One region of the Streptomyces sp. NPDC045846 genome, then DNA from elsewhere that is predicted to be linked to it. Evidence: riboswitches for the same ligand, from Rfam matches in the RefSeq annotation. Region 1 holds a riboswitch; the other holds the start of a gene.
What was found. A riboswitch is a leader RNA that binds a small molecule or an ion and turns the genes downstream of it on or off. The one in region 1 is predicted to bind S-adenosylmethionine.

Region 1 (4,411 bases):
GAGGTCCTGCCGCGAGGGGTACGCGAAGGCGACGTGCACGACCCGTTCGCGCCACTCGGGGCGCGTGTCGAGCAGGTGCCGGTAGGCGAGCAGGCCGCGCACGATGTTCTTCGACAGCTCGGTGCGGTCGACCCGCACGATCGTCTTGCGGCCGGCCCCGATCTGCTCGCGCAGGGAGACCATCCGCTCCTCGACGTCGGCCTCGTGCGCACGCCGGCGCAGGAAGTCGCCGTCCGCGCCGAGCGGATGGACGGCGATGTCCGTCTCGCGCGAGGGTGCCCCCGCCGAGCCGCGCCCGTGGCGGAAGAACCGTCGCCCGTCGCTCCCGGCGCCGGGACGGGACAGCTCGCCCTCGTCCGGCCCCAGCACGCCCGCGACGGAGTCCATGAACGCCGAGGCCCACCGTGAGGTGAGGAACCCGAGCCGGTCCGCCCCGAGCATCCCCCGCAGCAGCTGCCGCGCGATGTCGTCGGGCAGCATCCGGAAGTAGTCGACCGGCGCCCAAGGCGTGTGCGAGAAGTGGCCGATCCGCAGGTCGGGGCGGAGCTCGCGGAGCAGGCCCGGCACCAGCGCGAGGTGGTAGTCCTGCACCAGCACGCGCGCCCCGTCCGCCGCCTCGGCCGCGAGCGCCTCCGCGAAGGCCCGGTTGTACGCCTCGTACGAGGCCCACTGCCGCCGGAACTCCGCGTCGAAGACCGGCTCCAGCGGCGTCTGGTACAGCATGTGCTGGACGAACCACAGCACCGAGTTCGCGATGCCGTTGTACGCGTCGGCGAAGACGGACGCCTCGATGTCCAGCATCCGGACACCCGTCTCGCCCACGCCGCGCCGCACCGCCTCGCGGTCCCCGTCGCCGAGGGCCGCGCACACCCACAGCGACTCCACGTCGGAGCCGATCGCGCTGAGCCCGGACACGAGCCCGCCCCCGCCCCGCTTGGGTTCGAGCGAGCCGTCCTCCTTCAGGGCGTAGGAGACGGGGCCGCGGTTGGACGCGACGAGTACCTGGGCTCGGGGGGCTGCGTGCGCGGTGACCATGTGGCGAACCTAGCCCGCCCCGGGGACCCTCAAACACGCGTGCGCCCGCCCCCGGGGACCGGATCCGGCCACCCGCCGCCCGGCTATGCCGCCCGGTGGACCTGGTACTCCTCGACGTCCCGCATGGGCGGCCGCTCCTCGGTGTCCACGGCGTACGTACGTGGCACGAAGCCGTGCTCGCCGCGCTCGAACTGGGTCAGCTCCGGGCGTACGAGATGGCCCCGGGACAGCCGCAGCTGCGCGGTGCGGTAGATCGCGGCGGCCATCCGGCCGAGCGCCTGCCCGTCCTGGTGGCGGTGCTTGCGCACGCCCACGTCGACCTGTGCGAGCGCGTCCAGGCCCACCGTGTGCAGCGCGTCGACGAGGAGCGCGATCTCCACTCCGTACCCGACGGGGAAGGGCAGCCGCTCGAGGAGTGAGCGCCGGGCCGCGTACTCGCCGCCCAACGGCTGTACCACACCGGCCAGTTGGGGCCAGTGCAGGTTGAGCAGCGGGCGCGCCACCAGCTCGGTGACCCGGCCGCCCTGGCCCGCGGTCGCGCCGAAGGGGCGGTCGTACATCGCCTTGACGAAGTCGACGTCCGGGTCGGTCAGGAGCGGCCCGACGATCCCGGAGACGAACCCCGCGTCGAAGTCCTTGAGGTCGGCGTCGATGAAGCACACGACGTCGCCGCCGGTCACCAGGAGCGAGCGCCACAGCACCTCACCCTTGCCGGGCAGCGCGGGGACGCGCGGCAGGATCGCGTCCCGGTGCACGACCCGCGCGCCCGCCTTCTCGGCGACCTCGGCCGTACGGTCGGTGGAGCCGGAGTCGACGACCACGAGCTCGTCGACCAGGGGCACGGAAGCGGTCATCAGCTCGCGCCGGATCGCGGCCACGATGTCACCGACCGTGGCCTCCTCGTCGAGCGCGGGCAACACGACGCTCACCGTCGTGCCCGTCCGCTGTTTCGCGGCCAGGATCGTGTCGATCGGCCGCTGGGCCGCGGACCAGGAACGCCTGCTCAGCCAGCGTTCCACCTCTTCCAGCACGTTTCCCGGCCTCCTCGTGTGATCCATCTCGCGGTTCGGACGACTATCTCAACCGTCCAGTGCTTCGGTTACAGTCTTGAACAACGCGGATGACCGTCGCATGTCGGGGGTCGTCGTCACGCTGACAATCGAATACCGCTCATCCAGAGGGGCAGAGGGAAACGGCCCGTTGAAGCCCCGGCAACCCTCCAGTCGGTTCTCGTCGATCAAGACACGGGGCCACCGGCTAGGGAAGGTGCCAAATCCGTCTCATGGCGAAGTTCGCCCTGAGGAAGATGAGGAGAAAGGGCCTCCCCTCCATGTCTGCACAGACTGTTGACACCGCCTCTGTCGAGACCGCTTCCGGCACCCCCGTCGATCTCGGTCCCGCGTCCGGGCTTTCCTGCCGCGAGTGCGGCCAGCGTTTCGAACTCGGCCCGATCTTCGCCTGCGAACTGTGTTTCGGACCGCTCGAAGTGGCTTATGACCTGCCGCTCGGCGACCCCGAGGCGCTGCGCAAGCGGATCGAGGCGGGCCCCGAGAACATCTGGCGGTACGCGCCGCTGCTGCCCGTCCCCGCCGACGTGGCCGACAAGCCGAACCTGAACCCGGGCTTCACCAAGCTCGTCAAGGCCGAGAACCTGGCGCGCGAGCTGGGCGTCGAGCCCGGCAAGCTGTTCGTCAAGGACGACTCCGGCAACCCGACGCACTCCTTCAAGGACCGCGTCGTCGCCCAGGCCCTGGAGGCCGCCCGCGCCTTCGGCTTCACCACGCTCTCCTGCTCCTCCACCGGAAACCTCGCGGGCGCGGTCGGCGCCGCCGCCGCGCGGGCCGGCTTCCGCTCCTGCGTGTTCATCCCGCACGACCTGGAGCAGGGCAAGGTCGTCATGGCCGCGGTGTACGGCGGCGAGCTCGTCGGCATCGAGGGCAACTACGACGACGTGAACCGCTTCTGCTCCGAGCTCATCGGCGACCCGCTCGGCGAGGGCTGGGGCTTCGTCAACGTCAACCTGCGGCCGTACTACGGCGAGGGTTCCAAGACGCTGGCGTACGAGATCTGCGAGCAGCTCGGCTGGCGGCTGCCCGACCAGCTGGTCATCCCGATCGCCTCGGGCTCCCAGCTCACCAAGATCGACAAGGGGCTCCAGGAGCTGATCAAGCTCGGCCTGGTCGAGGACAGGCCGTACAAGATCTTCGGCGCGCAGGCCGAGGGCTGCTCCCCGGTCTCCACCGCCTTCAAGGCCGGGCACGATGTCGTACGCCCGCAGAAGCCGGACACCATCGCCAAGTCGCTGGCCATCGGCAACCCGGCGGACGGGCCGTACGTCCTGGACATCGCGCGCCGCACGGGCGGCGCGGTGGAGGACGTCGACGACGAGCAGATCGTCGACGCCATCAAGCTGCTCGCCCGGACCGAGGGCATCTTCGCGGAGACCGCGGGCGGCGTGACGGTGGGCGTCACCAAGAAGCTCATCGAGGCCGGTCTCCTCGACCCGTCGCTCACCACGGTCGTGCTCAACACCGGTGACGGGCTCAAGACCCTGGACGCGGTGGCCGCCACGTCCCAGGCGACCGCGACCATCCGCCCGAGCCTGGACGCCTTCCGCGACGCGGGCCTCGCCCACTGAGCCTCTGCTGATCGACTAGGAGTACCGAACCATGAGCGTGAACGTCCGCATCCCCACCATCCTGCGCACCTACACCGGCGGCCTGGCCGAGGTCGCCGCCGAGGGCGCGACGCTGGCCGAGGTCATCGCCGACCTGGAGAAGAACCACGCCGGGATCGCCGCGCGCGTCCTGGACGACCAGGGCAAGCTGCGCCGCTTCGTCAACGTGTACGTCAACGACGACGACGTGCGCTTCGAGCAGGGCCTCCAGACGGCCACGCCCGAGGGCGCCGGCGTCTCGATCATTCCGGCGGTCGCGGGCGGCTGAACCGCCGCGCCGTTTAACGCCGTCTGTACGCAGAGTTGCCCCCTCCGCACGAGAAGCGGAGGGGGCAATTCAGCATGGTTGAGCGGGGTACAGTTGGGGAAGCGCCTTCGCTTCCCGTGCCAAGTGCATATGAGAACGCGACAACATGAGGTCAAAGTGTGTGTGTCCTTTGTGCCTTAAGTGCGCTTTGCCCGGCCCGACTTGCCCCGGAATGCTGAATTCATGGCATTCCGTTCACTGCGTGTGCCCGGAATTCTCGTCCGATTGACCTGTTGCAGAGGGCAGTTGGGCAGATACATTCAGCCGCGGTCGACGCGTTCCGGCGCACACCCTCTCCTGTCGGAGGGTGGAGGTCTGACCCGGGTCCGCGAAGTGTGGTCCCGTGCAAGGGCCAGTAATAGGGGAGTTAGGCATGGCTCAGGGCACCGTCA
Region 2 (4,411 bases), on a different contig from region 1:
CCTGAGCAGGGTCGCCTTCAGCAGGACGCCCGCCACCAACGAGAGTGCCCACCCAAGCCCACCCAGCCCGTCCGGCGCTTGAGGACGAGCGCCCTCAAGGCGCGAACGGGGTCCGGGGCGGAGCCCCGGGTGGGCGTGGTCCGGCGGGGTTACACCGCCGGGACGCAGCGGCCCCCCTCCGTGCGGTACTGCCACTTCGCCCCCTGCGTGACCAGCTCACGCACCGCCCGCACGAAGCGGTCCACGTGCTCGTCCGGGGTCCCCGCCCCGAAGCTGACCCGGATCGCGTTGAGGGACCGCTCGCCCGGCTCCCCCTCGGGCGCACCGCACTCGCCCGGGTCCTGCGGGTCGCTGCCGAGCAGCGTGCGCACCAGCGGGTGAGCGCAGAAGAGGCCGTCGCGCACCCCGATGCCGTACTCCGCCGACAGGGCCGCCGCGAAGTGCGAGCTGTTCCAGCCGTCGACGACGAACGAGAGGACGCCGACCCGGGGCGCGTCGTCCCCGAACAGCGACAGCACCCGGACCTCGGGGACCGCCGCCAGGCCCTCGCGGACCTTCGCGATCAGGTGCCGCTCGCGCTCGACCAGCGCGTCGAAGCCCGCCTCGGTGAGCGCCTTGCAGGCGGAGGCGATGGAGTAGACGCCGATGACGTTGGGCGAGCCGGCCTCGTGGCGCGCGGCCGTGGTGTGCCACTCGACGTCCACCCCGCCGTCACCGCGCCGCGCGACCTTCTTGGAGGCGCCCCCACCGGCCAGGTACGGCTCGGCCTCCTGGAGCCAGTCCGCGCGCCCGGCGAGCACGCCCGAGCCGAACGGCGCGTACAGCTTGTGCCCGGAGAAGGCGATCCAGTCGACGTCCAACTCCCGTACGGAGACCGGGTGGTGGGGCGCGAGCTGGGCCGCGTCGAGCACGATGCGGGCGCCGTGCGCGTGTGCCGCGGCGGCGAGTTCCCGCACCGGCCACAGCTCACCGGTGACGTTGGACGCGCCGGTGACGCACACGAGCGCGGGCCCGTAGGGGTCGCGGTCGGCGAGCGCGCGCTCCAGGGTCTCGACGGCCTGCTGCGGGGTGCGCGGCGCGTTCAGGTACGTCACCCGGGCGTCGCGCCACGGCAGGAGCGAGGCGTGGTGCTCGGTCTCGAAGACGAAGACCTGGCAGTCGGCCGGGACCACCTGGGCGAGCAGGTTGAGCGAGTCCGTGGTCGAGCGGGTGAAGACGACCTGGTCGCCGGGGCGGCAGTCGAGGAACTCGGCCACCGTCTCGCGGCTGTTCTCGAACAGGTCGGTGGAGAGCTGCGAGAGGTAGCCCGCGCCGCGGTGCACGCTGCCGTAGTAGGGGGCGTACGCGGCGACGTCGTCCCAGACCCGCTGGAGGGCGGGCGCGCTGGCCGCGTAGTCGAGGGCGGCGTACGTCACCTCGCCGCCGGTGACCAGCGGCACGGTGACGTCGCGGCCGAGCACGGGCAGCGGCGCGGCACAGCAGGGGTCGGCGGACTGAGCGGCGGCGGGGACGGTGGCGACAGGGCGTGCGGACATGGCGGTATCTCCCGGCAGGACAAGGCGAGTTGACTTCGGACCCCGGGTACGGCGGCGTGACCCTGCATCGAGCGAGAGGGTGCGACTGCCTTGCCGTGTACGGGTGTTGACCTCGGACACGCAGCCCGAAGAAGGGTGCGCGGAGGATGTGAAGAAGGGGCGGTACGCCCTATCGCATTCGCTTGCTCACGAGACTGCTCCCTTGAGGACCAGGACCCCAGGGCTGTGACATCCGATGATGTCCAGGGGTCCGCGCTTGCCGTAGGCCTTGCTGCCTACGACCTGGTCTTCACCCGGGGCACCCCGCCACGGACGGAGGGTTGCCGGACAGCGAGCCGGGGCCTAAATCGCTGTCACTCATGACCTTGGACAGCATCCTGCCACACGTCCACGGGTGCGCAAGGCACAGTCCGCGATCCGGACTGCGCCTTGCGTCACATCACGTACGGAAGACGTGCGGAGGGCTGTGGACCGGGCGGCCCACGCCTCAGGCGTTGCTCGCCGCGACCCAGCGCTCCAGGGCGGCGCGGGCCGCCCCGGAGTCGACGGCCTCGGCGGCCCGCGCCATCGCGGCGCCGATCTGCCCGGCGAGCGGGCCCGGCCCGGGTTCGAGGGCGACCAGGGCCGCCGCCGAGTTCAGCAGCACCGCGTCCCGCACCGGACCGCGCTCGCCCGCGAGGAGACGGCGGGCGACATCGGCGTTGTACGAGGAGTCCGCGCCGCGCAGGGCCTCGATGGGCACGATCTCGATGCCGACGTCGCGGGGGTCGAAGCGCTCCTCGGTGACCTGGCCGTCGCGCACCACCCACACCCGGGAGGTGCCGGTGGTGGTCAGTTCGTCGAGGCCGTCGTCGCCGCGGAAGACCAGCGCCGAGGAGCCGCGCTCGGCGAGCACGCCCGCCACGATGGGCGCCATCCGCGCGTCGGCGACCCCGGTCGCCTGGGCGCGCACCCGGGCCGGGTTGGTGAGCGGGCCGAGGAAGTTGAACGTGGTGCGGATGCCCATCTCGCGGCGGGCGGCGGCGACGTAGCGCAGCGCCGGGTGGAACTTCACCGCGAAGCAGAACGTGATGCCCGCCTCCTCGGCGACCTCGGCGACGCGTGCCGGGCTGAGGTCGAGGTTGACCCCGAGCTTCTCCAGGACGTCCGAGGCGCCGCTGGCCGAGGACGCGGCCCGGTTGCCGTGCTTGACGACCTTGGCGCCGGTGCCGGCGACCACGATCGCCGACATGGTGGAGATGTTGACGGTCTTGGCGCCGTCGCCCCCGGTGCCGACGATGTCCACGCTGGGTCCGGGCACCTCGATGAGGTTGGCGTGCCGGTACATCGTGCGGACCAGGCCGGTGATCTCGGCGACCGTCTCGCCCTTGGCGCGCAGCGCCACCGCGAAGGCGGCGATCTGCGCGTCGGTGGCCTCGCCGCGCATGATCCGGTCCATCGCCCAGGCGGTCACGTCCGCGCTCTGGTCGGTGCCGCTCAGGAGCGCGTCCAGGACGCCCGGCCAGGAGTGGGCCGCCACGGTGTCGCCTCCGGTGGGGGTAACAGCGCTCATGCTCGCTCCTGGTGGTCAAGGGACTGGATACCGCCCGTAAGCCTATCGACAGGGGCGGCCCGCCCCGCGCCCGTGCCCGCAGTACGGACGCGCCGGGGACCGGGTACGCGAAAGACTCCGGCCCGGCCCCCGTCAAGGGGCCGGGCCGGAGCCTCGGTTGTGGCGACCGTCAGGTCAGGCGGGGATCAGTGGTGGCCGTGGCCGCTCGTGATCTCCTCGTACTCCTCGGCCGTCGGCTTGGGGATCTGGTTCCCCTCGCCGAAGTAGCCCTTGCTGAGCTTGGCGCGCAGCTTCTGCGTCCGCGAGATCTTGCGGGCGACACCGTTCTCGTCGACCGCCGGGCCGACCTCGACCGGCTTGTACTGCTCGTGCGCGGTGAGCTTGTAGCGCGCACCGGCGTCCAGCGGCTCGTGCACCTCGATGAACTCGCCGTGCGGCAGCCGCTTGATGATGCCGGACTCGCGTCCGTGCAGCACCTTCTCGGCGTCGCGCCGCTGCAGACCCAGGCAGATCCGCTTGGTGGCGATGAAGGCGAGGACCGGGGCCACGAAGAACGCGATCCGCACGAACCAGGTGATGACGTTGATCGAGAGGTGGAAGTGGGTCGCCCAGAGGTCGTTTCCACCACCGACGAGCAGCACCAGGTACCAGGTGATCCACGCGACACCGAACGCGGTGCGCGTCGGCGCGTTGCGCGGCCGGTCCGCGATGTGGTGCTCGCGCTTGTCCCCGGTGATCCAGGACTCGATGAACGGGTACACCGCGATGGTCGCCAGGACCAGCGGGAAGATCACCAGCGGGACGAACACACCCAGGACGAGCGTGTGCCCCCACAGGTTGATCTCCCAGCCCGGCATCACACGGATGAGGCCTTCGGAGAAGCCCATGTACCAGTCGGGCTGGGCACCGGTGGACACCTGGTCCGGCCGGTAGGGGCCGATCGCCCAGATCGGGTTGATCGAGGCGATCGCCGCGACCACCGCGATGACACCGAAGACCAGGAAGAAGAAGCCGCCCGCCTTCGCCATGTACACCGGGAGCAGCGGCATGCCGACGACGTTCTTGTTCGTACGTCCCGGACCCGCGAACTGGGTGTGCTTGTGGTAGAAGACCAGGATCAGGTGAGCCACCATCAGGCCGAGCATGATGCCCGGCAGCAGCAGGATGTGGATCGAGTAGAACCGGGCCACGAAGTCCCCGCCGGGGAACTCGCCACCGAAGAGGAAGAACGAGATGTACGTGCCGACGACCGGCACGGACAGGATCGCGCCCTCCATGAAGCGGACACCGGTGCCCGACAGCAGGTCGTCCGGGAGCGAGTAAC

Region 2: another riboswitch for S-adenosylmethionine. It lies ahead of AC07F3_RS27260 (aminotransferase class V-fold PLP-dependent enzyme); the one in region 1 lies ahead of thrC (threonine synthase).

The regions. Positions count from the first base shown of each region.
Region 1 covers NZ_JBWKKJ010000014.1:49,579-53,989, forward strand. Annotated here, with positions in the region: gene AC07F3_RS32745 (alpha,alpha-trehalose-phosphate synthase (UDP-forming)) at 1-1,035, opposite strand, end outside; gene AC07F3_RS32750 (glucosyl-3-phosphoglycerate synthase) at 1,119-2,066, opposite strand; SAM riboswitch class I at 2,203-2,348, shown strand; gene thrC (threonine synthase) at 2,366-3,673, shown strand; gene AC07F3_RS32760 (MoaD/ThiS family protein) at 3,705-3,980, shown strand; gene AC07F3_RS32765 (cold-shock protein) at 4,393-4,411, shown strand, end outside.
Region 2 covers NZ_JBWKKJ010000010.1:42,873-47,283, reverse strand. Annotated here, with positions in the region: gene AC07F3_RS27260 (aminotransferase class V-fold PLP-dependent enzyme) at 150-1,535, opposite strand; SAM riboswitch class IV at 1,783-1,900, opposite strand; gene trpD (anthranilate phosphoribosyltransferase) at 2,023-3,087, opposite strand; gene qcrB (cytochrome bc1 complex cytochrome b subunit) at 3,273-4,411, opposite strand, start outside.